4 regions of the Paenibacillus sp. YSY-4.3 genome follow, and region 1 is predicted to be linked to each of the others. Evidence: riboswitches for the same ligand, from Rfam matches in the RefSeq annotation. Region 1 holds a riboswitch; each other region holds the start of a gene.

What was found. Region 1 has a riboswitch for cyclic di-AMP ahead of ACYUJT_RS24970 (C40 family peptidase). Riboswitches for the same ligand answer to the same signal wherever they lie in the genome.
Region 2: it holds a riboswitch for cyclic di-AMP, as region 1 does, so the genes downstream of both, ACYUJT_RS17195 (TrkH family potassium uptake protein) here and ACYUJT_RS24970 (C40 family peptidase) in region 1, are expected to answer to the same signal.
Region 3: it holds a riboswitch for cyclic di-AMP, as region 1 does, so the genes downstream of both, ACYUJT_RS24295 (ubiquitin-like domain-containing protein) here and ACYUJT_RS24970 (C40 family peptidase) in region 1, are expected to answer to the same signal.
Region 4: it holds a riboswitch for cyclic di-AMP, as region 1 does, so the genes downstream of both, ACYUJT_RS21255 (KamA family radical SAM protein) here and ACYUJT_RS24970 (C40 family peptidase) in region 1, are expected to answer to the same signal.

What each region holds. Positions count from the first base shown of each region.
Region 1 covers NZ_BAABMC010000016.1:28,173-33,254, reverse strand. The annotation lists gene ACYUJT_RS24975 (C40 family peptidase) at 155-631, opposite strand; cyclic di-AMP (ydaO/yuaA leader) riboswitch at 636-774, opposite strand; gene ACYUJT_RS24970 (C40 family peptidase) at 976-1,467, opposite strand; cyclic di-AMP (ydaO/yuaA leader) riboswitch at 1,473-1,610, opposite strand; gene ACYUJT_RS24965 (hypothetical protein) at 1,831-2,652, opposite strand; gene ACYUJT_RS24960 (M1 family metallopeptidase) at 2,852-4,843, opposite strand; gene ACYUJT_RS24955 (YwhD family protein) at 5,040-5,082, shown strand, end outside.
Region 2 covers NZ_BAABMC010000005.1:96,926-102,007, forward strand. The annotation lists gene uvrC (excinuclease ABC subunit UvrC) at 1-682, shown strand, start outside; gene ACYUJT_RS17190 (CPBP family intramembrane glutamic endopeptidase) at 654-2,375, opposite strand; cyclic di-AMP (ydaO/yuaA leader) riboswitch at 2,650-2,813, shown strand; gene ACYUJT_RS17195 (TrkH family potassium uptake protein) at 2,874-4,259, shown strand; gene ACYUJT_RS17200 (potassium channel family protein) at 4,275-4,943, shown strand; gene ACYUJT_RS17205 (DUF4052 family protein) at 5,032-5,082, opposite strand, start outside.
Region 3 covers NZ_BAABMC010000014.1:11,105-16,186, forward strand. The annotation lists gene ACYUJT_RS24285 (HD domain-containing protein) at 1-975, shown strand, start outside; gene ACYUJT_RS24290 (TatD family hydrolase) at 995-1,762, shown strand; cyclic di-AMP (ydaO/yuaA leader) riboswitch at 1,978-2,194, shown strand; gene ACYUJT_RS24295 (ubiquitin-like domain-containing protein) at 2,449-3,585, shown strand; gene rnmV (ribonuclease M5) at 3,698-4,252, shown strand; gene rsmA (16S rRNA (adenine(1518)-N(6)/adenine(1519)-N(6))-dimethyltransferase RsmA) at 4,259-5,082, shown strand, end outside.
Region 4 covers NZ_BAABMC010000008.1:103,078-108,159, forward strand. The annotation lists gene ACYUJT_RS21245 (MFS transporter) at 1-545, opposite strand, end outside; gene ACYUJT_RS21250 (winged helix-turn-helix domain-containing protein) at 633-1,784, opposite strand; gene ACYUJT_RS21255 (KamA family radical SAM protein) at 1,952-3,139, opposite strand; cyclic di-AMP (ydaO/yuaA leader) riboswitch at 3,273-3,422, opposite strand; gene ACYUJT_RS21260 (antibiotic biosynthesis monooxygenase) at 3,481-3,891, opposite strand; gene ACYUJT_RS21265 (ankyrin repeat domain-containing protein) at 3,888-4,301, opposite strand; gene ACYUJT_RS21270 (hypothetical protein) at 4,283-4,450, opposite strand.

The DNA of each region.
Region 1 (5,082 bases):
GATAAATAGTACCTATGGCGTGTATGCCTGCAACCTTTTTCCTTGAAGCTTCGTTAATAAGATAGAGCGATTAAGTCCTAATAAAAAAGCCGCGACAATTCTGGCAGGAATTGTCGGGCTATGTAAAAGCAGTAGACATAAATGGGCTAGGTGATTAGGATTGGGCGGCGTGGGTAGAATAGCCGTATTTGCTTAGGATCCGTTTCGCTCCGACATAACGTTCCTTGTAGTAGCTGTTGCTTAATTTATCGGTACGGATTCCTTTAGAAGAAGAGGCATGGGCGAACTTTCCATCGCCGATATAAATGCCGACATGAGATACTCCTTTGCCGGTCGTATTAAAAAATACGAGATCTCCTTCCTGAAGCTGATTCTTCGCAACAGACGTACCCTGCTTGTACTGCGCTGACGATACGCGGGCCAGCTTAACACCCATTTTCTTAAAGACGTAGCTTGTAAATCCGGAGCAATCAAAACCGTTTGTGGTCGTTCCCCCGAATTTGTAAGGTGTTCCGTAGACGGCATTAACCGTCTTGTTCAATGTCGTGTTCGAGTCGGCGTATGCGCTTGCTGTCCCCAACGTAAGAAGAATAGCCAAGCTCGTCGCCGCTGCTGTCAAAGTCTTTCTCAAGATGTTGTGCTCCTTCCAAGGCCTGCGAGGTTAGCTTAAGGATTCGGTTGAAGGTTCCCTATCATCTCTTATGTAGCGAGATCAATTCACCCATAAATGGTTCCCCCGTTTCCCGGGTGCCGGGAATTCGGCTTATCTAGTTGTATGCACCCGAAACGAAACGACTTACAACAATGATGACAAGATTGTAACTTATCACTTTGGTTATTCTAACAAAAACGGCCATCTTTTGCAAGAAAGGCTCTGCTGCAGCATGTTGGTAAAGTTATCCTGTGCCTTTTGAGGGATAAAAAAACCTGTAGGCGGGTTCGGCAAGGAACCACTCTACAGGTTTTCTGGACGTATTATTCTACATCGTCATGATCTTGGCTATCAACCGCAACCTCTTCGTACTTGTCCGTGCTCATGATGCGTTTGGCACCGACATAGCGTTTGACATAATAATCATCGCTTAATTTGGTAATGATTACCCCTTTCTTCGTTGAAGCGTGGGCGAAGCTCTCGCCATCAACCATAACGCCAACATGGGACACTCCATTACCGGAAGTGTTGAAGAATACGAGATCCCCGGCCTTCAGCTCATCCTTCTTGACAGCTGTTCCCATATTGTATTGGGATGCCGATGTGCGAGGCAGCTTGATATCAAGGCTCTTGAATACGTAAGAGGTAAATCCGGAACAATCAAAGCCATCGGTGCTCGTACCGCCAGATACATATTTAGTGCCCAGTGCGGAATCAATAGTTGTATCCAGTTTAGAGTCTGCGAAAGCGCTGCCAGCCCCTAAGGTGAACAGGATGGACAAACTTATAGCTGCTACAGCCAACTTTTTCTTCAAAGAAGTTATGCTCCTTCCAATGCCTGCGAGGTTAGCTTAAGGGTTCGGGTTGAAGGTCCCCTATGATCCCTCTGAAGCGAGATCAATTCACCCAAAATGGTTCCCCCGTTTCCCTGGTGACGGGAATTCGGCTGTGATTTTAACACCATGTGTAACTTATTCGACACTGCTGTCATGCATCTTGTGAATTATGACAGAAATGATTACAAATCTGTTACTTAAAAAGTACTGTTGTTATTGTAACAAGGCAGGGATCATTTGGCAATGGTTAAATTGCGAGAATTATATAGTAAGCATAGAATAAGGCCTCCGCGCATGCGCGGAGGCCTTGTGGCTCTAGGGAGGGGAGAAGATGAAGAAATTTTAACTTTTTTGTTGCCATAGACAATATTGCGAGGATATTTTCCATATTTTGAAAACACTGCGGAAGAATGGGTATGTTTGCTGCAAAATGAGGGCCAGCAGACCGGTCCAGACCCATGATGCCGTGCCGAATAAGATGAATATGATAGAGCAAGAGGCTGCAAGGATAAAGGAGATGCCAAGGCCGGGCAGGAGATGTTTCCAGCAAAGGAGCAGGGACGGCCAGGCATTGCCTTTAAATAAGTAGCCGAATTGCAGGAACAGTACAGTTTGGCGTATGAACCAGCTGTAGCAGAGCCAGCCGACAGCATAAGCGATAGTGACTAGAACGACCGAGATATGGCCGCTTCCCTGCAGAATGGGTGCCAAGGCGGTGTATACTCTGGGTAGGAGCCAAAGCGTAGGGACCAGGATCAAAATAAGCTCCAGGAAGTAGAACAGGGTCACGGGTTTCCAGAATTTCTGAATACCTCTGAATAGCGGGAGGCCGGGCGCTCTATCCTCGCTAGGAAGCAGTCCATATAATATTCCTGCATGGACAAGAGGAGTGAGCAGCAGGCGAAGCAAGACCATGCCGATGATCATCCATAAGTAATGATGAACCTCGGGAATTTGCCAGAATCTATTTTGCCCCTCGATCACAAACAGCATCCGGCTCAGGTCATGGGGGGGAGGGTCGGGATAGCGGTGCAGCACTTGCACTACAGCCGTATTGACCAGCCGGTATAGAAATACTCCCCACAGCAGTTGATACAGGAACAGAATGATGACGGAGGGGAACTGTCTTTTGACGCTGCTCCACCCATTGCGAATATAGGGCATGGTATTCCCTCCTAAAAGTTTTGTGAGCAATACTGCTCTGAATAGCCCCGAACAAAACTTGCATCGGAAGCATACCTAGTTTTGTGAGCAATACTGCTCTGAATAGCCCCGAACAAAACTTGCATCGGAAGCGTAAACCTAGTTTTGTGAGCAATACCGCTCTGAATAAGCTCCGAACAAAACTCGCATCGGAAGCAGCCTACCACAGAAATGGACCGGTCAGCATTTCGAGCAGCTTCGTTACAATAATATTGGAGCGCGTACTGACCTTCTCGTCGAGACTAGCCTTAAAGTAGTTATTAATATGTTTGTTCTCCAGCATCAGCGTGTAGTCCGGGTCGAGCATAGCCCAGGCGAGGGGTTCCTTATAAGTCAACTTCAATTGTGCATGCTCCTCCTTACCATCCAGCACCTTTCGAACGGTATGTCCGTCTTGGAAGGTGAAGAGGATCGGCACCTTTGGATAGGTTCCACCCTTGCGGGTGATGTCCACGATGGCTTCGTACAGAGCATTGCTGTCCTGCCCTACCTTGTATATGTCAATGTTCTCTATGGCATAGTCCGCCATTTTTCCGCCGTATACGTACTGGTTAAAATAACCTTTCCAGGATCGTCCCGTCGTTTGCTCGAGTACCCTCTGAAAATCCGCAGTGGCCGGATGCTTGAACCGATATTTGCGCGCATAGAGGGACAGGGTGCGATTCATGGCTTTGGTACCGATCTGCCGCTCGAGGTCCAGAAGAACGAGTTTGCCGCGGTGATAGACATTTCTGGCGTAAGTATCCGCCGTGCCGAATTCCCAGGAAGGTTGAGTCAGCGGCTTAGGATCGTGGATCAATGCGGCTTGAATAGGAAGGCTGGTCGTGATTCCGAATTCCTGCTCCATCAAACGGTCTTCGGCATAGGAAGTAAAGGCCTCGTCCAGCCAGGCTTCTTCAAATTCATTGCTGGCCACCATGCCGTAAAAAAATTGATGCCCGATTTCATGGATCACAGTGCGCTCCAGCTCGTCATACCCCGGAGAATCGCTGGTTGCCCCGAAGGCGGTGACCAAGGTCGGATACTCCATCCCCCCTGCGCCATTCCCTTCGGCGGGTGGTACGATGATGGATAAAGTGGAATACGGGTAGCTTCCGTACCATTTGCTGAAATTAGACAATGCGACCTTAGCGGCGTAGAAGTAACGATCCTTCAAGTCCTTATGGGCTGGATCCAAATACAGCTTGATCCGGACCCCTGGCACCTCCTCTGAAGAGAACGGCTCTTCAGCGTAGATGAAGTTTGGAGATGCGGCCCAGGCGAAATCATGCACATCGTCCGCATAATACTGGATGATTTTACGTTCGCCCCGCTGTATTGCAGGTTTGGTCGGAAAACCTGTGGCAGCTATCGTATACTCGCTTGGAACGTCGATATTCACGCTGTAAATGCCAAAATCGGAATAGAACTCCGAGTTACCGTGATACTGGTGCAGGTTCCAGCCCTCCGTACTTCTTCCTCTTCTTGAGACAGGTTCGTATACGCACAGCTTGGGAAACCACTGGCCAGCCATCACAAAGTCGCCGGCAGTGCCCATTCGCGCAAAAATCTTGGGCAATTTCACGGTGAAATTGATTTTTAGCGTAATGGTCTCGCCGCCTTGCACTGACATCGGCAGACGCACCTTGGCAAGCGTCCTGTCATTGGCGTTGCCGTCGTCGGGTTGGACATACTGAATACGGTGCAGAAGGGAAATTCCATCCATCGTCCGAATATCGGTTAACTCTATGGAGCCCCAGCCGTTCTTCGGCATGGTGTCGCCACGCAGTCGTCCACCGGATTCCTTCATAAAAGTAGTTTCTGAGGAAGCGAAGGCATTGGGATATAGATGAAAGTAAAGCTCGTTCACCGTTTTTTTCCCTGGATGGGTCCAGGATAGCGTCTGGGTGCCGGTCAGCGTTCGTTCTTGTTCATTCAGCTTGACGTCAATATGGTATTCTGTAACCCGGTTGCTAAGTATTTCTGCCGTCGGCTGCTGTATACTCTCCGCCTGCGGGGGAGAAGGAGCCTTTACTGAGGCGGTTTTGCCCTGCTGCTGCTGAGCAAATGAAGGGGCGTCCGTGGGGTCGTCATGAAGCATGTACATTATGGAACCGCCAAAAAGACATAGGGTAAGGATAGTAATACTAATAATCATCGTTCGACGGGTCATACCATGGATACCTCCTGTTGACAAGCATCTACAGCATGTATATGTTTGCATTTGGGAGATTATTAGCTAAAATAAAATTAATGTGTACGTCGGCTGAACAAGCATTCTTATAAGGAAAGAAAACACGCAGAAACTGCCTTCGGCGAAAGCTGCTCAGGAACTGATCAGCGACCGCCCAAGCCAGGTGGAGGGAATTATGGATAACAAAGATACTTCACAGAAGACGGGTAAGAAGATAT
Region 2 (5,082 bases), on a different contig from region 1:
AAATTTAGGCGCTGCTATCGGGTTAGAGTCGCTATCGCGCATTGAGGCGTTCGACAACTCCAACATTCAGGGAACGAACCCGGTATCCGCCATGGTCGTGTTCATCGATGGAAAGCCGGCGAAGAAAGAGTACCGGAAATACAAAGTCCGCACTGTAGAAGGGCCGGATGATTACGAGACGATGCGGGAAGTGATTCGCCGCCGCTATGAGCGGGTGCTTAAAGAGAATTTACCGCAGCCTGACCTGATCGTCGTGGACGGCGGGAAGGGTCAAATCTCAGCAGCAGTGGACGTGCTGGAGAACGAACTGGGTTTGTTTATCCCTGTATGCGGGCTCGTTAAGGATGATAAGCATAGAACCGCCCAGCTCATGGTGGGAGATCCGCCGGAGCCGGTTCATCTGCCGCGCGACAGTCAGGAGTTCTATCTCCTGCAGCGCATTCAGGAGGAGGTTCACCGCTTCGCGATCACTTTTCACCGCGAGCAGCGGGCCAAGTCAATGGTGGCGTCGCGGCTGGACGCGATCCCAGGCATCGGGGAGAAGCGGCGCAAGCTGCTGCTGAAGCACTTCGGTTCGCTCAAAAAAATAAAAGAGGCCTCCGTCGAAGACTTTCGGCCTCTGTCGATCGGCGACAAGCTCGCCAATCAGATTATTAATGCCCTTCGGGATGAGGAGTCGTAAACTGCGGCTCCTCTTCTTTGCGTTGTACCGGCGGAATGCTTCCCCTCCGGCCCGGTGGGTTGAATAAGTAAATGACGTAAGCTACGATCGCCGGTAGAGCGATGTAAACGATCCCTGCAGTCCAGTTCAGCGTCCCGCCCATCATCATAAGGCTGAGCGACATGAGAATGCTGTTGAAGATGACATGCGTGAACATGGCGGTAATATAGCCGTAGTGCAGGAAAACAAAGCTGAACAACAGTCCGATAATCGTCAGCTCGATCGGGCGCGAATAGACGGGATATATCGGATACAAGGAATGTCCAAACGCCCAAATCATCGACGATATCAAGCTGGCTATAAATGTACTGCGGAAAATTTTCTTCAGCATAGGGATGCCGAACAAGCGATAGACCGCTTCCTCGCCGATTCCCGCGACCCAGGCGAGCAGGGGGAATAGGACGGGGTAAATCATGTTGTAGGCCGACTGGGAGGCGTCAGTCGTTGACCAGGTGCCGAATGTCCGCTCCAGGATGAAAAAAATGACCGATTGCGCCCCGAGCAGGACTAAGGCCCACAAATAAGCGCTTTGCATTGAGAACAGCACATGCCGTCCGTATTCCGGTTCTTTGGCTCTGGCCCATAGATTCAGCCCCTGCTTGCGCCAGAGTCCGTCTCCTCCGATCAGGGAGAAGTAAATGGAGGCCGATATAACCAGGGTGAGTGCGCCCTGCACGATGAAGCCAATGATCAGAATGCCGGTTCCGAGCCCGTCCTTCTGCAGCAGCGGAAGCATGTTAACCGCTCCGACCATCGAGAAAACAAAGTAAGCAGAGGACAGAACCAGGCCTCGTAGGAAAGAAGAGAACGGTCTAGTCTTCACACTGTAGATGATCGCCAGAATACCGAGCACGAAGGTGAACAGGGCATAGCCGACCCAGGTGAACCAGTTGGCCAGCTTCTTTTGGCCTTTTACATAGTCCAGGTGACCGGCAGGAGGATCGAAGTAAGCCTGCATGGAGGAGACGCTTCCGTCTTCGAAGCGGAATTCGATCAGCCCGCGGGACAGGCCGGCTTCAAAACCGGGTACCCCGTAGATAAGCCCTGATTCGCTTTCTGCGCTCTCGATCTTCAGCTTAGCGGGATCAAAGTTAAACGCTTTAAGGTAAGGAGCGGCAAGGCTAGCTTTGTCTTCGGGCGTCAGGCCACCTTCCGTTACCAGCAAGCCCTTGCCGCCCTCTATGCCTTGCTTCTGAAGCAGCTCTCTGGTGGCGCTGCTATAGGTCTCAATGCGTTCGAATCCGGCTACATTGCCGCCATACATGTTAACGTCCACAGTTAAGGCGCTAAGGATACCGCCGGGTTGTTCGAAACGAACGCGAAACACCTCAAGCGGAAACTGCTCATCGTAATTTTTCATATAAGCATTCATTAGATTTTCGTGGGACAAATAACCATATATATCCGATCGAGATTCGTATGTAACTATAGCATGGTCCAATGATACAGGCAGCTCCAGCGTGGAGGCGGCAAATTCGGCAGCGAGTTCCTTCGCCTGCTGCTTCGTGATCGTCTTCTGAATTTGCTGCAACGAATCCGGCGTGGCCATCGGCAGAATCTGTACGGCTAGAAAAATGAGGAAGCCTACGGCGGCCAGCACCCGAAGAGTGTTGCGCTTCGGCGCTCGCCCTGGAGACGAAAAGACTGATAACATTCAAAAACCCCTTTGCAATAGTGTAAATGGATATCATTGTAAAGATACCATAAGCCTTGAGCAATCGCCAGAAAGCGAACGAGCAAGGGTAGTAAACAGGCAATAATTCCGCAAAAATACAGCATGACTCAGAGAATGAAGGGTGGCAAGCTCCGTTTCAGGCGGCAAAGGTTATTTTCATGGTATTTCGGGTAAATCAAGCTTTGTAGTGAACGTTAATTAAGCTTATAATCCAATTCATAGAGATGGGATGAAAATGAAATGAAAGATATGAAAAGAATATCAGCCGAATTTCCAGTGGAAAACGGGGGAACCAATTTTTTGGGGTGAATTTCTCAGGCCCTGCACGGACGCGAAAGTCCGGCGCAGGAGGTGAATAGGGCTGCTGTGCAGGCCCGAACCCGTCAGCTAACCTCGTAGGCGTACTGCAGCAGGAACCATAACCGAAAGGGCTCTGGATTTCCAGTGCTTTTTTCTTTTGCCAAAGTGTCCATAATAATGGGTATTAATATTCAGATATGCAGATCAAGACAAGAAGAGGTGAGCAGGGTGCCGTCACGATGGTTTAAATTATCTCCACCGCGTATATTGGTACTCGGTTTTGCAGCGATTATTTTGATCGGGGCGCTGCTACTAATGACGCCGCTCGCCAATACGACCGGGGAATCCCTTTCTTTCGTAGACGCGTTGTTTACGGCGACCTCTGCCACTTGCGTTACCGGACTTATCGTACGTGATACGGGAACTTATTTTTCGACATTCGGCCAAATCGTGATTATTACGCTTATTCAAATCGGGGGACTCGGTTTCATGACGATGGCGACTCTCTTCTCCCTTGTGTTCAAGCGGCGGATTTCGCTGCGGGACCGCCTTCTGCTGCAGGAGGCGATGAATCAGAATACGATGGAGGGCATCGTCCGCCTCATTCGCAAGGTGCTAATGTACTCCTTGATCATTGAGGCTAGTGCTGCCGTATTGTTTGCGATTCGCTGGGCGTTTGACATGCCGTTTGGACGGGCCGCTTACTATGGAATTTTTCATGCGGTTTCTCTGTTCAACAACGCTGGCTTCGATTTGTTCGGAAATTTCCAAAGCCTGACGGGGTATGTGGACGATCCGCTCGTTAACTTCGTAGCGATGTTCCTGGTCGTATCGGGCGGCCTCGGCTTTATCGTGCTGTCCGAGCTCGCGGACTTCCGCCGCAGCCGTAAGCTGTCGCTGCATTCCAAAGTAGTTCTGTCCATGACGGGGGCGCTTATTGTCATCGGGGCTATCGTGATCTTCATATTTGAATTTACCAATGCGAGAACGATGGGATCGTTGGATTGGAGCGGGAAAATATGGGGCTCGTTCTTCCAATCCGTCAATTCTAGAACGGCCGGTGCGAACTCGGTAGATATCGGGGCACTTCGCCAGGCCACCCAGTTCTTCATGATCATCCTGATGTTCATCGGCGCATCTCCTGGCTCGACGGGCGGCGGGATCAAAACGACGACGTTCATGATTTTGGTAGGCGCGGTCATCTCCATGATTCGCGGCCGCAATGATTTGGTGTTATTCCGTTATCGCCTGTCCCAAGAGCGGATTTTCAAGGCGGTGACGATTACGATGCTCGCCCTGTTCCTGATCATTGCAGTAGCGATGGTGCTGTCGACCACCGAAGATGCGAGCTTCCTGAGCATTTTGTTCGAGACGACGTCCGCTTTTGCCACGGCAGGTTTAACGATGGGGCTGACGCTGGATTTGACCGATATCGGCAAAGTCATTTTATGCTTCATGATGTTTACTGGCCGCTTGGGTCTTTTGACGTTGGCTTATGCGCTTGGTCCGAAGAAGGGGAAGGAATTGTACCGCTATCCCGAAGGGAAAATGATTATAGGATAGGAGTTTGACCAATCAATGAAAATGCAGCAGTTTGTGGTAATCGGCCTGGGGCGCTTCGGCTCCAGCCTAGCGCTCGAGTTAATGGATTTGGGGTACGAGGTGCTCGGCATCGACTTGAACGAAGAGCTGGTGAACGACATGAGCGCTTATTTGACCCATGCCGTCATGGCTGACGCTACGGATGAAGAGGTGCTGAAATCGCTAGGCGTCCGCAACTTCGATTGCGGCATCGTGGCGATCGGCAGCGATATTCAGATGAGCATACTGACGGCGATTCTGCTCAAGGATTTGGGCATCAAGCAGGTTGTCGCCAAGGCGATTTCTGTCCTGCATGGCCGGGCACTGGAGAAGCTTGGCGTGGACCGGGTTATTTTTCCGGAGAGGGATATGGGGGTTCGCGTTGCGCATCAGCTTGTGACTCCGAATTTGCTCGATTACATCGAGCTGTCGAAGGAGTATAGCATCGTCGAGCTGAGGGTACCTGAATGCCTTGCCGGAAAGACGCTGGGCGAGATCAATCCACGCGTGAATTACAGCTGCAGCATAGTTGCTATCCATAAGCAAACGGGAGTCATTGTTGCCCCTACCGCGATGGATGTGCTGAATGACGGAGATATTATGGTCATGATCGGTTCTAATGAGAATATCGATAGATTTGAAGCTGTCATTAACGAGGACGAGTGATCGATAAAATAGTAAAGGAAGCTGCAGTCCAGCCGGGAGGGTCGGATGCAGCTTCCTTTATATTTGGTGTTTTATTTGGTGCGTTATTTTAAGCGGACTTTACTTCAGCGCTTCGGTATAGCCACCAGCAGATGAAGGC
Region 3 (5,082 bases), on a different contig from region 1:
TTTTCTCATTCTATCGAACAAGCCTTCGACATGAATCATGAAGATTGGACCTGCCGCATTTTGCTTGGCGATACGGAGGTGGGGCATGTCCTGAAGCGAATGGGTGATGACTTCCCGGACAAAGTGGCCTCGGTCATCCGGAAGGACTATTCTAATGAAATCGTCGTCAACCTGGTAACGAGTCCGCTAGATGCAGACCGAATGGACTATTTACTGAGGGACGCTTATTTCACTGGCGTCAATTACGGTACAATCGATATGGACCGGATATTGCGGATGCTGCGGCCGTACCAGGGACGTATCGTTGTGAAGGAGACCGGCATGCATGCGGTAGAGGATTATTTAATGTCCCGTTACCAAATGTATTGGCAAATTTATTTCCATCCAGTGACGCGGAGCTCGGAAATTATTTTGCGGCAAATTTTTCGCCGGGCTAAGGAATTATATGCTGAGGGGTATACATTTTCCTTCCTCCCGCATCCATTACCGAGCTTGTTCGACTCCGATCTGACAGTGCAGCAATATTTGCTATTAGATGAAGCATTAATTCAAACCACTTTTATGCAGTGGAAAAATGAAGAAGATCCCCTGCTTGTCGATCTTTGCACTCGTTTTATGGATCGCAAGTTGTACAAATATGTTGAACTAGAATCGCTCGATTTGGAGAAAATAACGGAAATCGGCGAAGAACTCCGAAAATTGGGCTTAAATCCGGACTATGATCTAGTCATTGATTTTCCGACGGACTTGCCGTATGATGTGTCTCGTCCTGACGAAGAGCTTCGCGGGAAGCAAATTTTGCTGCTGGACAAGCAGGAACGCTTGGTGGAAATATCAGAAGTATCCGATATTGTCCGATCAATTAGCGGCATGCAGCGAGGGAAATTTTATTTGTACTTTCCGGACAATAAATTGCAGGCGGTATGGCCTTATTTGTCTGCGGATTTGACTCGTTTTTTTGGCCGGGAGACTTAACTACAGGAGGGATATCGCCATGTTAGTGGATACGCATACGCATTTGGATGCGGAGCAGTTTGATGAGGATCGTGAGGAAACGATTTCTCGCGCGGTGGAGCAAGGGGTTACGCGCATGATCAACATCGGTTTTAACCGCGAAACGATTCCTACGACAATGAAGCTGGCCGAGAGCTATGAATTCATATATGCCGCCGTTGGATGGCACCCTCAGGATGCCATCACCATGAAGGAAGAGGATTTGGATTGGATTGCTGAATTATGTCGCCACGAGAAAGTGGTTGCCATTGGAGAAATTGGTCTCGATTATTATTGGGATACCTCGCCTAAAGATGTTCAGCATGCCGTATTCCGTAAGCAAATCGGGCTGGCCCGCGAACTTGGGATGCCGATCGTCATTCATAACCGGGATGCTCATGAGGATACAGTTCGAATTTTGCAGGAAGAGAAGGCTCATGAAGTCGGCGGAGTGATGCACTCGTTCTCAGGGAGCTGGGAAACGGCCAAATTATGTCTGAATATGGGATTTCATTTATCCTTCGGAGGCCCGATCACCTTCAAAAATGCCAAACAGCCTAAAGAGGTGTTGAAGCAAACGCCGCTCGACCGATTGCTGCTTGAAACAGATTCCCCTTATTTAACTCCACATCCTTATCGTGGAAAAAGAAATGAGTCTGCATATGTCCATTTGGTAGCGGAGGCAGCTGCTGAATTAAAAGGGTTGTCCTTCCAAGAAATTGCAGAAATCACAACCCGTAATGCACTGGAACGATTTTCCATTCGGTGAAATCGGGAGTAAAAGTGGTGAAAAGAAGAGATTTCAGGAAAGATTAATGCATTTTAATTTAAAACATCGAGTTTATTACATTTTTTTAACCATTTTCTTAAGAAAACGTTCTTGATTCGTCCTTTACAACATGCATTGAAACAGGATAGAATCTTTTCAGTGATCGATTTGGCCGAGTTTGGCGCATTGCCTATGGCCATCGAATCATGTTCCATGAACCAGTCTCGCTGAGTCTCCGAAAAGGAGAACGGGGGAACCGGATACGGCTTGATGAAATGTTTTAATTCAGTCAGCGTTGCCGTATTTGATTTCTTTGCAGGATCTTTGGGGTGAATTCGAGGTCATTGCGCCATGAGCGAATGAACCAAGAAAGGGCGACTCTCTTCGTCCGAACCCGACAGCTAACCTCGTAAGCGTGTCAAGAGAGGCAACTTCGTGCATCCTATTACATCAAGACCTTCAGGAAGCCACGAAAGAGTTGCTCTAACTCTTTCTTTCGGCTTCTTTTGTTTTGAATAATTGTAATAGGGTCATCATACTGTTTTAAAACAGGAGGTGACAAATGCCGACCAGACTGGGGCAGGATGCGGGATGCTGTAGTTCTAGCATTTCGTAAAAAACGAAATAGTCACGTCAACATCTCATCATGCATTGACCTAGGGCGGGACTATGAAGGAGGACGGAAAGTGGGCATTTTCAAGAAAGAAGAGACCCATGAATCACGCTCATCCAGTATGTCTTACGCATTGCGATGGAAGCATGAGAATCTACGTCAGATATCGGTAGTCACGTTGTTGACTGTTGCAGCAATCATCGTCATTTTGATTTGGCTGAACGGCAGCAGCAAAAACATTTATTTGGTGGTCGACGGGAAGGTACAGGAGATCGAGACCCGCAAATCTTTAGTGAATCAAGTACTGGATGAACACTCCATCGTGCTGAGCCAAGGCGATAGCATATCGCGGCCGCTCGAGAGCTCCCTCAAGAAGGGAGACCGGATCGTTATCGTAAGGGCGGTTCCGGTGCAGGTAAACGTGGATGGCAAGACGAAGTCGCTTTTAACTACCCAATCCAGCGTACAGGGCATTATCAACGAGCTTGGCATTACCGTAAACCCGGATGATAAGATAACTCCGGATTTAAGCAGCAAAGTCACTTCCGATCTCCAGATCAAGGTGGTGCGCGTATCCAAGCAAACGGTACAGACCAAAGAGACCGTACCATTTGCCATCGTCAAAACCTCGGATCCTAACTTGGAGAAGGGGCAGACGAAGGTGCTGCAGCAGGGCAGCGAAGGAGTAGTTGTACATCACGTCGAGAAAGTGTATGAAGACGGAAATTTCGTAACCAAGCGTTGGCTGAGCAAAGAGGTCCAGACGAAGGCTCAGGATAAAGTGATCGCTGTAGGTACGAAGCCCAAGCCAGAGGCTGTGCTCGCCGCTAATATTACCCGCACTGCGGATCAAGTGGATATCAGTGGAACGGCAACCAAAGGCGGCGTCTCATTTAAATATAAAAAAGTGCTCAAAGATGTCACACTAACCGCTTATTCCGCCGAAGAGGACGGCATCGGCACGAAGACGGCCTCCGGGACACGCGTAACGGAAGGCAGAACGATCGCCGTAGACAAGAGCGTCGTTCCTATGGGCTGGTGGGTATATATCGAAGGCATCGGGTTCCGCAAAGCCGAAGATACGGGTGGCGCCATTAAAGGCAATAAAATGGACGTTTATTTCGATAGCCTGCAATCGGCGAAGAACTTCGGACGCAAGAAGGGGCGCACGGTTTATGTTATCGGTCCGAACAAACCAGAATTGAACTAATTCCTGTTTTACTTTGTAAAAGGAATAAGATACTATAGATAAATGAAAAAGGTATGGAGAGAAGAGGAGAAGTCCTCTTCTTTTTGCGTATAAGGAAGAGGGTATTTGTCCAATGATCAAAGAGGTCATTGTCGTGGAAGGGCGGGACGATACCGTCGCCGTCAAAAGAGCCGTACAGGCCGATACGATTGAAACTGGAGGCTCAGCCATCAACGAGACCGTGCTGCGCAAGATAGAGCTGGCGCAGGAGCGGCGGGGAATCATTATTTTGACTGACCCCGACCATGCCGGCGAGCGCATCCGCAAAATCGTCGCAGGCCGGGTCCCCGGCTGCAAGCATGCCTTCCTGCGGGAGGCGGATGCTACACGGCGTGGTGATATCGGCGTGGAGAACGCATCTCCCGAAGCCATTAGGGAAGCGCTGGCGCGCGTACGTACCGAGACTGAATCAGCAGAAGCCGATGATACGCTCATCGATTGGGAAGACTTAATAGACGCCGGCTTGATCGTTCACCCCTCAGCCGCTGCCAGAAGGCGCGTGATCGGTGAATTGCTTGGCATCGGTTATTGCAACGGCAAGCAGCTCTACAAACGGCTGACCGTATTTCGGATTAGCCGGGAGGAGTTTCTGGCTGCACTGGCTCAACTGGAGGAAAAAGGGGTTTAGAGTGCCATGAGTAGAGAAGATATATCAACGCCGCGCCGCACGAAGGAAATTATTCAGCGGCATGGATTCTCATTTAAGAAAAGCCTCGGTCAGAATTTCCTGATCGATCAGAATATATTAGCCAAGATTATCGAAGCGGCAGGGCTGGACAAGACTAAGGGGGCCTTGGAGATCGGTCCCGGCATCGGCGCACTGACGGAGAAGCTGGCTCAGCAGGCCAGGAAGGTAACCGCCGTGGAAATCGATCAGCGGCTGCTCCCCATTCTGGAGGAGGTGCTGGAGCCGTATCCGCATGTCCAAGTCGTGCATGGAGACGTGCTCAAGCTTCATTTGCGAGAGTTGTTTGAACAGCAGTTCAAAGATGTATCCGGCGTCAGCGTCGTGGCCAATTTGCCGTACTACGTTACTACGCCGATCCTGATGAAGCTGCTGGAGGAAGGGCTGCCGCTCGAGCATATCGTCGTAATGATCCAGAAGGAGGTTGCCGAGCGCATGGCTGCTTCCCCTGGGGGCAAGGCGTACGGGAGCCTCAGCATTGCCGTGCAGTATTACAGCGAGCCGGAGCTCGTCTGCATCGTGCCGCATACGGTGTTCATTCCCCAGCCTAATGTGGAGTCGGCAGTGATTCGTTTGAAAGTCCGCAAGGAGCCGCCAGTGTCGGTTGAGGACGAGACCTTCTTCTTTGATGTTGTGCATGCCTCTTTTGCCCAGAGAAGGAAGACGATCGCCAACAATCTGAAGAGCCGCTTCTTCCCGAAGGAAGGCCGTGAACGGTTGGAGCAGCTTCTTGCCAAAGCAGGCATAGAACCGAGCCGCCGGGCGGAGACACT
Region 4 (5,082 bases), on a different contig from region 1:
GCCGACAGCAGCCTTGCTCCGGCATTAAGTATAATGCATGCCTGAGGCGACAGCGCTGTCAGCGTCATCGCGCCAAGCAGCGGGCCGGCCACCTTCGAGGACTGGTTCACCAGGCCATTGAAGGATGTCGCCTGAAACAGCAATGCCTGCGGCACGACCTGCCGGGTCAGCGCCTGCTGAGCAGGCACATGGAACACGCCGCAGGCCGCCCGCAGCGCCAGCAGCGGGAGCAGCCAGGCCATGTTGGGCGCAGCCAAAATGCATAGGGTGAGCCCGACGGTGATCAGATCGCAGACCATCATAAGCCGCGCTTTGCGCACCCGGTCCGCGACCGTTCCAGCGAAGGAGCCGAGCAGCACCGCCGGCAGCGCCATCGTCACCGGAATGAGGGCCAGCAGCATCGGGTCCGCGCCCCAGCGGTAGGCGACGAGCACCTGAATGGCCAGCGCGTCGAACCAATCGCCAAAGGAGGCGAGCGCATAAGCTGCAAACATATGCCTGAAGCTGCGGATTGATAACAGGGAGGAGCGTTCTTTTCGTGTCATAGGGCAATCTATCCTTTCGCATCTCTAGATACCCCTATCCTATCCCGTGATTGTCAGAGGATTATCAGACGGCCCTGCTGCAAGCGGCTATGACAAAGATAGCGCTCTGCCAATGATGGCTTCCATCTCCTTCTTATGCCTGGATAGCCCAAGCTCTTCATCTTCGGAATCATAGAGCGAGGCATATTTACGCTCCATTTCCAGGCCAGGATGTTTCCACGAGATATATCGCCTAATTTGACAGAGAGAAATGATCCGAAGCGGGACATTTAGCGACATCTCCAACACATCAAGCCCTTCGTCGAAGTGCTGCTCGGCCTCTTTCTCCCGGCCGCGTGCCATGTCCAGCAACCCCTGAGCGATGCGAAAACGGCCGATCTCTCGCAAATACGGCGTATCCTGAAGCAAGCCGGCCAATCGTTCCGCTACCTTATCCGCCAGCTCCAGTTCTCCCGCCAGCACGTAAACGTATATTTCCATAATGGCTACCGGCATGACGAAGCCGGTCAGTCCCTCCGCCTCAACCGTCATTCTCGTCTCTTCGAACCGCTGCATGGCCTCCATCGCAAGCCCGGCGTCGGCATACACCTCAAGAATGTTAAGAATACGCATTTCGCGATGCTCCTCCGGGGAGAGGACACGCCGCGAAATGGCCTGCTCACAATAGCGCAGCATCTGCCCAGGCTCCGGATTCATCCCACGGTATAGAATTAGCAACCAGTACAGCCGGGTTTGCAGCGGCAGGTCATTCGCCTCCAGGAACCAGGGGATATCGCCCTGAATAAATTTCAGATAAACGATATAGAACGGGTCCATCTCGAAGCCGAGAATGTCCTGCTGTGTCGCCAGAGCCAGCATCGATTTGCCTTGCCCGAACAGATGGTATTTCTTGAAAATGTCCCGTACTGAGGAATTGACCTCGCGATCGCCTACCGATGGATTCATCACGGATTTCGGCTCCCCGACGGTCAGGCTGTATCCGTATCCCCGCACCGTATTAATGCGGATATGCGCCCAAGGAGTCAGCTTCTTCCGCAGGCGATAAATATGATCATCGACCGTCCGCTCTACCGGGAACTCCATCGTCCAGACCTGGTCCAGGAGATGTTCGCGCGTAAATGCCCGGTCGCGGTGGCGATACAAAAATTGCAGCAGCGCGAACTCCTTCGCCAGCAGCTCGATGCTCTCGGCACCCCATTTTATTTTGTACCCGGAAGGATCGAATGTCAGTCTCTCCATAACTACCCCTTCTCCAAATGTCTTATTAGATTTATCATAATCTATCACCGCCATCCTGAGAAATGAAAAGCGTGCAAACGATCAGGATACAAACAAAAATCCCCGGAGGATGCAGCCAAATATTACTTCAGGCCGCTCCTCAGGGGATGGTCACTATGATTTATATGTTATAGCATAGCAGGCGTGCGTTTTCTCTTCTGCGGTAAATCGGGCATTTCGTTCACGGAGACAACTTCATCGGTCTTCTTCTCGGGCTGCCGCCAATACTGCTCATTGCCGGGAAGATCGTCAAACCAAGCCGCATCCTTAGGGCAATCGAGGATCATCAATTTGCCGTAATCCCCGTCGCGGGACTGGTGGTACTTCAAATAGGCCTTGCCGTTTTCAATCGCGAGAATTTCGATCTTGCCGGACGTATGGCTCATCGACAGCCTGACTCGTTTACCCAGACCGGATGTCCGCGCCTTTGCCTCCTCGACGATCCGATAGACCTCTTCCAAGGAAAGGACGAAATCACGGTTCCCCGCTACCGGCCTGTTCACGAAGAAGTAGTAAGGCGTAACCCCTGCCCAAGACAGCTTATCCAGCAGCTCGCCAAGCACTACAGGGTCATCGTTAATGCCTCTCAGCACCGGGGTCTGGTTGACTACGATCGCGCCGGCCTCATGCAATGCCTGAAAGCCGCGTCTCGCTTCCTCCGTAATCTCGCGCGGATGGTTAATATGGGCCATAACGTAAATGCGCTGCTCCGGCGTAGAATAGGTGCGGATCACATCGAGCAGCTCCTCGTCCTCGTAAATGCGCATGGGATTGAACACGGGAATCTTCGAGCCGAGACGAATAATTTTAACGTGCTCAATTTCACGCAGCTGGGCAAGGATGCCCCGCAGTTTCTCCGTGGCTAGAATAAGGCTGTCCCCGCCAGTCAACAGGACGTTGTTGATCTCGGGATGCTTGGCGATATAATCGATTCCCGGCTGCACATCGGACATGGCCTCCTTCACGTCGTTGCGGAACAGGCGCTTGCGGAAGCAATACCGGCAGTACGCGCCGCATACCTCTGACACGATCAGCAGGGCGGTCGTCGTATACTTGTGCTGACATCCCGGCACAACGTAGTTGGTATCCTCGTCGGAAGCATCCCAGCGGCCATACTCCTCGAGTTCCCCCTCATTTGGAATGACCAGCTTGCGAATGGGATCCTGAGGATCATTCCAGTCGATCAGGTTCAAGTAATAATCGTTCACCCGAAATACGAATTTCTCCGTAATCGGTTTCAAACGCTCGCGCTCCTCTTCCGGAATCATAGTCAGTCTGTCCAGATTCGTAATGTACTTCGTTTTAGTCTTTGTCATTGTACATCCTCCTTCCTAGTAATCAACAAAAAAGACCCCGGATCGGGGTCCTAGACACAGCTGCGCCAGCAAGGGTCAGAAGACAAAAATAGACCCTAAAATAGGGTCTAAGAGACGTAATAAATAATCATATAACAGACCCATCCACTGCTGACGAGGTTAGCTGACGGACTCGGGTAAGATGGTACCCTACACCTCATAGGAATGAGTGATTCGCCCCAAAAAAAAGAACTGGTTCCCCCGCTTTCCTGGCTATCACCAAGAAACTAAGCGTGTGTCTATGATACGGTGTACTGACGGGATTGTCAACCTTAGGGTAATTAACAAGAGAATTGGTATAATTATAAAATTCTTAAAATTTGACGGTTAATGTTATTTTCTGTCATGGGACCGGCCATCCCCCGTTCCGGTTCAAACTTTTGCCGCAGCGGCCTATACTGCGCGGCTACTTCATAAGTCGCCAGCTCGGAGCCAATGAGTTGGCTGACTTCCGGCTTAAGCTCTCTAAACTTGCGGTGGAGCGTTCGCGCTGCTCTGCTCGTTAACCACTTCTCAAAATACCATCGATCCTCCCAAGTAGTGCAAACCTGCAGCTCATCGTATTCCGGGCAATTATCTCTGATCAGCACTTCCATGAACAGGAATCCTTCAAAAGCATGGACCGATATGGGCGTTCTGAAGCGAGCCAGCACTTCGTTTGCTTTGCCTTTTCGGACCCGGATGATCTGGATGGCCTTCATCATCACCATCATTTTCCGACCACCTCTTTCGATAGGAATATACTTAAATACTCATAGACGAAAATGGCAGCATTCCCACCGGCCTCGGCGTGACGGATCAGCGATATTCCGTGCGGCCCCTTAGCATAGACGGTCTCGGGATGATTCTCCACGATCGCTTTTACGACGTTCAGTTCTCCAAGCATAGCTGCAGCGAAAATATCCATTCGTGCCCCGTGCGCCAGCAGCAGTCTTGCAATGCTGAAATTCCCGGTATGCGACGCGGCGCCGAGGGCGCTCTCCCAATCGCCGCTCCCCCAATCGATGACCGCATGCACAAGTGCGGGCTCCTGTTTGAGCAGCCTTGCAACCGCATCATAATCTCCATGCGCGGCCACGATAAATTCCCGTACCAGCTCATGATTTAAAGGCCCTCTTGGCATGCGTTCCCCTCCTTGTCCGTTCTCTGCGAACCTCTCGTTCTCTGCTTCTGCCCATCAACAGTCTCCCATTGCCGCTCAGCCTCTCTTCGGCAAACCGCCGCACTGATAATCAGAAGCCATGATATATATACCAATGAAGTTTGATTCATCTCAATTCCTCCACCTACGTAATTGATAACCATTCTCAACGATTGATCAATTCCATTTTATTGATAATGATTCTCATTGTCAATAAGGTGAGGTGGAAACATTTGAACAGATTATTCTACAAAACTACCTAAATGGTCACTTTCGCCGGAAAATTCCTGCGCTTTCGCCATAAGACTCCAGTTTAATTATGGGGCCATGTAAATAAATTAGTAGTTGTTAGTGCCTTGACTGTTGGGACGGTGGTTTGTTAGAGATTGTTAGATCGTTGGTGGCGGCCATCCATCCAGCTCCCTGGTTTTACGAGGTCATTTAAAAACTAAATGTATTTTATACAGCTAGTTAAGCTCTTATATAAGAAATACATGCGCTAAATGTAAAACATGCAGTTAGTTTGCCTGAATGGAGCCAATTCGTCGAAATCGCTTAAAACTAAATGTAGATTTTGCAGTTAATGCCCTCTAACACGGCCAAAACCGCTAAACTAACTGTATGAAATACATCTAGTTACCTTATCCTGACCATCTAGTAGTTTAATTTATTACTGTTCAATTAAAGGGCCGTGAGGCTCTTGCATCAATTCCTTTATTCACAGCTTTTTTTCTCAAAATTCATGTATTATTGCAGCTCTTTC